Regions from separate parts of the Salinicoccus roseus genome, predicted to be linked through region 3. Evidence: riboswitches for the same ligand, from Rfam matches in the RefSeq annotation. Region 3 holds a riboswitch; each other region holds the start of a gene.
What was found. A riboswitch is a leader RNA that binds a small molecule or an ion and turns the genes downstream of it on or off. The one in region 3 is predicted to bind S-adenosylmethionine.
Positions count from the first base shown of each region.

Region 1 (2,266 bases), on a different contig from region 3:
GCTGCCTCGGTCACGATGGTCTACAGGAGTGAAGAAATGAAGGGGCATGAAGCGATGATCGCCTCCCTTCACCGGAAAGATAATATTCAGATGTGCGCGCAGTGTGAAATAGAGATGCTCCATCCGAACGATGCGGGTGATGCCATCGCCTCGGTCAAACTCAATAATGGCCTGTCACTCGATGTCGACGATGTCCTTGTCAGCCACGGCTATGAATCGAACTGTGAATTCCTCACTTCCCTTGAAGGCGACATCAGATACAACGACCATCAGATGATCAAGACCCATGACGTCGCGGACACACCTGTGCCCGGCATCTATGCCTGCGGCGACCAGGTAGTCTATGACGGCAAAGTCCGCCTGATCGCCGGATGCTTCACAGAGGCCGCACAGGCCGCAAACCATGCGAAGACATTCATCAAATCGGATGCCCCTGAAGACGGCATGGTCTCTTCACACAATGACATCTTCAAGGAAAAGAACAAGGCTCTGATAAGGAAAATGCACTGATCAATCAATAGACTTCTCATGTCGGGCTCTCCTCCGTCCTTCCGGCAGACCAGTCCGACATCTTTATGGCAGCGAAAGCTGCTTCTTTTTATTGTACCTCCATTGTCCTTGATGTAAGTTTGACTTGGTTGTTTTCAGCAGATATGTCACTCACCAATCCAGTATATTTGCCAGCTTTTCAGATATCTGCCTTGGCTCACTCATGCTGTCGAACTCGAATTTTTCGCCATTGATGAAGACAGTCGGAACAACCAAAATTGAACGTTCCAGCGCCTCCTTTGTAATATCGAGGCTCAAGTTCATCGTGCTCCTCTGCTCCTGGCAGCCATACTCCTGCTCCATCATCTGTTCGATTTCCCCACTGTCGAGATGCGCCCATTCCTTCTGCGTCAAGAACAGGGACTTCATGATTTCATACGCTTCATTCGGCTGGTTGTAGTCTATGAAAAGGTTCGCTATCGTTCCGTGAAGCAGCCGCACCTTCGGTTTGTCATAATGCTTGATGGTGTAGCGTACTTCCCCCGATTCGACACGCGGCATCACAGCTTCGTGCGCAGCCAGGAAGAAGTTCAGGCAATACGGACAGGCGGTGTTAAGAAAAACTTCAACATGCTTTTTGGCCCCATCCGGTCCAAAGCTTAAAGGTGGTGCATATTCCATATTCATGGTATCCCCTCCAATATATTATTTTTGCCACTCAAGTATAGAGCAAAGTGCAATCGTTGTGAAGATTCGTTCATGTTGTGCTTTGAATTATTCAAATAAAGCGTACAATCCTATTGACAGTGCCGGAAAAAGGCGGTAAAGTTTGTCTTAAATTAAATGAGATGATTCTTATCCAGAGAGGTGGAGGGACTGGCCCTTTGAAGCCTCGGCAGCAGCCCATGCGGGCCTGTGCCAATTCCAGAAGCGTAATGCTTGAAGATAAGAAGAGATGAATTTCTGCCCTCTTCTTCTATGAAGTGGGCTTTTTTGTTTCTCAGATCATCATCAAACCATTGGAGGCTTTTCATCATGAAGGATAATACACGGGGCAATCCACTTGCACTGCTCCCCCTGCTCGTTTTTGTTGCGCTGTTCATCGGTACCGGCATCATCGCCCGGGACTTCCAGGCGATGCCGATCACCGTAGCAGTCATCATCGCCATCGTTGCAGCGATGTTCATAAAACCGAAAGACCGGCTGAATGAAAAGATCGGCATCCTGACCCGGGGTGCCGGCCGGGAGAACATCATGCTGATGGTGCTCATCTTCCTGCTCGCCGGTGCATTTTCACAAGTTGCCGAGAACATGGGTGCTGTAGAATCCACAGTCAACCTTGGCCTGTCACTCCTGCCGAGCAGCCTCCTGCTGATCGGGCTGTTCATCACCTGCTGCTTCATCTCCATTTCAATGGGGACATCAACAGGCACGGTTGTGGCACTCGCCCCCATTGCGATCGGCATAGCCGGACAGACAGACCTTTCATTGGCGCTGGCACTTGCCACGGTCATCGGTGGTGCCATGTTCGGGGACAACCTGTCGGTCATCTCCGATACGACGATCGTTTCCACCCAGTCGCAGGAAGTCAAGATGTCCGATAAGTTCAAGACGAACTTCTTCATTGTACTGCCGGGCGCAATTGCGACGGTCATCATACTCTGGTTCATTTCATCCGGACAGTCGACGACCCCTGCGACGGACCTTGACTACAACCTGTTTAAAGTACTGCCCTATCTCGCCGTTCTGGTGATTGCCCTGCTCGGGGTCAATGTGT
Region 1 covers NZ_RKQJ01000002.1:163,738-166,003, forward strand. The annotation lists gene EDC33_RS07885 (NAD(P)/FAD-dependent oxidoreductase) at 1-510, shown strand, start outside; gene EDC33_RS07890 (thioredoxin domain-containing protein) at 661-1,176, opposite strand; SAM riboswitch class I at 1,342-1,441, shown strand; gene EDC33_RS07895 (Na+/H+ antiporter NhaC family protein) at 1,525-2,266, shown strand, end outside.
Region 1: it holds a riboswitch for S-adenosylmethionine, as region 3 does, so the genes downstream of both, EDC33_RS07895 (Na+/H+ antiporter NhaC family protein) here and EDC33_RS06145 (methionine ABC transporter ATP-binding protein) in region 3, are expected to answer to the same signal.

Region 2 (2,266 bases), 670 kb from region 3:
CCGGAGAGAACCTTATGGGGACCATCCGTTCCTTGCTGTTCGCTGTGATGGTCTACATTTTCGCATCCGCCTTCCTCGACGGGTCGGCGGCCATGTCGGTCGGTACGATGTACATCCTGGTCGATTACATTACACGCTATTTCAACCCGCTGTTCGAAATCATCCGCCAATTGGATGTATACGAGCAGGCGCGGGTGGCGGCGCTCAAAGTGTTCGAACTGCTTGATGCGCAGGCAGAAGATGATGACACCGGTGTGCTCGGGGAATTCGATGGACATATTGCCTTCGAACGGGTTGGGTTTTCATATGATGGCACACACAAAGTACTCAAGGACATCAATATGGAAGTATCACCAGGAGAGACGGTGGCGCTTGTCGGCCATACAGGGTCCGGCAAAAGTTCGATCATCAACCTGTTGATGCGGTTCTATGACCCGACTGAGGGCACCGTACGCTTCGATGGAAAGGATGTCCAAACCATCGGCAAGCAGTCTTTGAGGCAGCACATCTCTATTGTACTCCAGGATCCCTTCATCTACAGCGGAACGCTGCTGTTCAACCTCAGATTGAACAATGCCGATATTACGGAAGTGGAGGCAGAGGCAGCACTCAAGAATGTAGGTGGGACTGAGATGCTCTCCAGACTGCCGGATGGCGTGCATACAGAACTTGCAGAACGCGGTTCGACACTGTCCCTTGGGGAACGGCAGCTGATTTCATTCGCACGTGCCCTGGTGTTCGATCCGAAGGTGCTCGTACTGGATGAGGCGACAAGCAACATCGATTCGGAGACGGAACAGATGATCCAGCATGCCATGAAGGTGGTAAGCCGGAACAGGACGACATTCATCATTGCACACAGACTCTCGACGATCCAGCATGCAGACCAGATTCTGCTGCTTGATGGCGGCCGTATTGTCGAGCGGGGGAGTCACGAGGCACTCCTCAAATCGGGCAGGGAATACGCCAAGATGTACACCATGCAGGTGGCCCATGTATCCGGAGTGGAATAATTGTGGCAGCCAATATTTTGAAATTTGACTTTTCTCCCACATTAATGTAGAGTGATGAGCATTCAATTGAATACTTTTATCCAGAGAAGTGGAGGGATTGGGCCCTGTGAAGCTTCAGCAGCAGGCCGGTAGGTACTGTGCTAAATCCCGCAAGCCTCAGGCTTGGCAGATAAACGATTGAAGCCATTTGCCTTTGGGCAGGTGGCTTTTTAATTTCAGGAAGGAAGTGGTGGAATGGCAATTGTGCTTGAAGATGTGTCGAAGACATATGAAGTCAAGGGGAAGAGGATCGAGGCTTTGAAAAAACTTTCCCTGACGATAGAGGAAGGGGAGATATTTGGACTGATCGGCTTTAGCGGGGCAGGGAAGAGTACGCTGCTCAGACTGATCAATCTGCTTGAGGCACCGAGTTCCGGCAAAGTGAACGTGAACGGGACTGAGCTTGGAAGTCTGGCGGGGGAGGACCTCAGAATCCGCCGGCAGAAAATCGGCATGATCTTTCAGCAGTTCAATCTGATCGAATCGAAGACGGTCTATCAGAATATTGAATTCGTTCTTAAGGCAAGCAAGTATGACAAAAAGAAAACGCGGGGACGGATCGAGGAACTTCTCGACCTTGTCGGACTCGGCGACAAGGCGGACAGCTATCCGAAAAATCTGAGCGGCGGCCAGAAGCAGCGTGTCGGCATCGCACGGGCCCTTGCGAACCATCCGGATGTCCTGCTGTGCGATGAAGCGACCAGTGCACTCGACCCTGATACGACGAAGACCATCCTGAAACTTCTGAAGCGGATCAATAGGGAGCTTGGCATCACAATCGTCTTGATCACCCATGAAATGGAAGTCATAAAGGAAGTTGCAGACCGTGTCGGCGTCATGACGGAAGGCGAAGTTGTAGAGATCGATGACGTCTACAGCATATTCAGCCATCCGAAGCATGATGTGACGAGGGGCTTCGTACAGGATATATATGATTTTGTCATCCCGTCCCATATCGACGTGAACGATCGTTCCGAAGTGATTACGATCAAATTCCTCAACGAGCATGCTGAGGCGAACTATGTGAACCAGCTCTACCGCCATTTTGAATGTGACATCAGCATTCTGAACGGACGCATCGAATACATACATGATATGCCTCTCGGCTTCCTGATGCTCCACATCAAGGGCGAACCGGATGAGATAGGGCGTCTGAAAAGCTTCATCGATGAATCCAAAGGAATAGAAAGGGCTGAAATCTATGCAGAGATTGA
Region 2 covers NZ_RKQJ01000001.1:540,714-542,979, reverse strand. The annotation lists gene EDC33_RS02915 (ABC transporter ATP-binding protein) at 1-1,013, shown strand, start outside; SAM riboswitch class I at 1,087-1,189, shown strand; gene EDC33_RS02910 (methionine ABC transporter ATP-binding protein) at 1,248-2,266, shown strand, end outside; gene EDC33_RS02905 (methionine ABC transporter permease) at 2,254-2,266, shown strand, end outside.
Region 2: it holds a riboswitch for S-adenosylmethionine, as region 3 does, so the genes downstream of both, EDC33_RS02910 (methionine ABC transporter ATP-binding protein) here and EDC33_RS06145 (methionine ABC transporter ATP-binding protein) in region 3, are expected to answer to the same signal.

Region 3 (2,266 bases):
CTTGACGACCTGCGAGACGATCGGCGCTTTGGACTGAGAGCCGACAAAGCCGAGCTTGAGTATTTTCGAGGTCGGGAACATCTCCCTGACCTCCTCGAATGACAGGGCCGTCTCCTCATCGTTGATGTCATCTTTGACAAAGCGTTTCGTCACGCCATGCTCCGGATTCTGGAACAGCTTTATCACCGGCCCTGTCTCCACGACCCGGCCATTTTCCATCACTGCCGCACGGTCGCATATCTTGCGGATGACATGCATCTCATGGGTGATGAGGACGATGGTGAGATCCATTTCATCACGGATCTTCACCAGCAGCTCGAGGACCTCGTCGGTCGTTTCGGGATCGAGCGCACTCGTCGCCTCATCACACAGAAGCACTTCCGGCCTGTTGGAGAGAGCCCGTGCAATGCCGACCCGCTGCTTCTGACCACCGGAGAGCTGGCTTGGGTAGTTATCTTCGCGCCCCGTGAGACCGACGAGGTCCACGAGCTCGGCTACACGGCGCGCACGCTCCTTCTTCGGTACACCGGCAATCTCCAGCGGGAAGCTGATGTTTTCGGCGACGGTCCGCGACCAGAGCAGGTTGAAGTGCTGGAAGATCATGGAGACCTTCTGGCGTTTCCTGAGCAGGTTTGCCCGGGTCATCGCACTGATGACATCTTCGCCGATCACCACTTCGCCCGAAGAGGGCTGTTCCAGCCCATTCAGCATTCTGATCAGCGTGGATTTGCCCGCACCAGAATAGCCGATGACACCAAATATCTCCCCTTCCTTGATATGGAGATTGACATCATCCACAGCCTGGATGGTATTGTTCTTTGTCTTGAAAACTTTCGTTGCTTTCTTTATATCGATCATACGTTTCACCCTGACTTGTATATTGGAAAGGTCGTACATTTTCCGTTCCACTAAAGAAATAAAAAGCCCACTCAAAAGTTGAGTAGGCACCGGTTTTATCCATCAGCCTCTCATCTTCGACCAGTCGATCAGTGAATTGGCACCTTGTCATAAAGACGGTTGCCGTGGTTTCATCGGGCACTTCCCTCCACCACTCTTGATAAGAGTTTCATTATTAGATTGTTAATAATACTATCATCCGCATTCCTATTCGTCAACAAGGAATTCATCGAACACTTCCGTCAGATGGGTCACCGACTGGAAGGCATATACTTCCCTGATCAGTCTGCCCTTCCTGAACAGAAGCAGTGCGGGCGCCGATCTGATTTCATACAATTCAATGAGATCCTTATGATAGTTCAAATTTATGGAAGTATATGAAAATCCCTTCATTTCAGAGACGATATCGAGCATCCTTTCCGCAATCTGGCAGTTGGCACATATCGGCGCATAGCCATAGAGCACGAACGTCTCCTCAGATTGAATACGGCTGGTAATATCGATTGTCCTTGGTTCTTTCATCATTACTGAACTTACCTTTCATGATCAAGCTTGTATCTACATAGAAATCGTGTCTCATAAGGAGGTTTGCCAAGTAGTCGCGTGGGCAGCGGCCCACTTCACCGAATTTCGGGTCAATATATATGTGAGTACTTTCACTCAGATGTTTTTTAAACCATTTCCTGATGTTTTTTCCCTCTTTGTCCGCGTCGGACAGGATATAGATGTCGGAGCCATTCAGCTGGTCGAGAATCTCATCCAATTTTGAGATTCCCATTGTACCATGGGTGCATATGATCTGTACAGGTTCAATCAATACTTCTTCGATGCGCCGCTTATCCGTCTTTCCTTCGACAATGAGCACTTTATCGGAAAAATACATTGTATTCACCCCTGGTATCATATTTGAAAAAAAACTCCAGACGATGTCCAGAGTTTCAGTTTTTATGCATCCACCATTTCTTCGTAGGCATCCGCATCCATCAGTTTATCAAGTTGTGATTCATCGGACAGTTCAATGACCACCATCCATGCTTCCTCATAAGGAGATTCATTGACAAGCTCAGGGCTGTCCTCGAGTTCTTCATTGATTTCGACTACTGTACCACTGAGCGGCGCATACAGTTCGGATACCGTCTTAACGGACTCCACACTGCCGAACGATTCCCCAGTAGTAATTTCATCGCCTTCAGCAGGCAGCTCCACAAATACGATATCACCGAGTTCGGATTGGGCGAATTCCGTAATACCGATTGTTGCCTTGCCATCTTCAAATTTGACCCATTCATGGTCTTCTGAATACTTGAATTCTTTAGGTGTTGCCACGACAAAAACCTCCTTTTTCTTATACACTTATATAATCTCATAG
Region 3 covers NZ_RKQJ01000001.1:1,213,130-1,215,395, forward strand. The annotation lists gene EDC33_RS06145 (methionine ABC transporter ATP-binding protein) at 1-858, opposite strand, end outside; SAM riboswitch class I at 966-1,064, opposite strand; gene EDC33_RS06150 (thioredoxin family protein) at 1,105-1,422, opposite strand; gene EDC33_RS06155 (toprim domain-containing protein) at 1,373-1,780, opposite strand; gene gcvH (glycine cleavage system protein GcvH) at 1,843-2,223, opposite strand.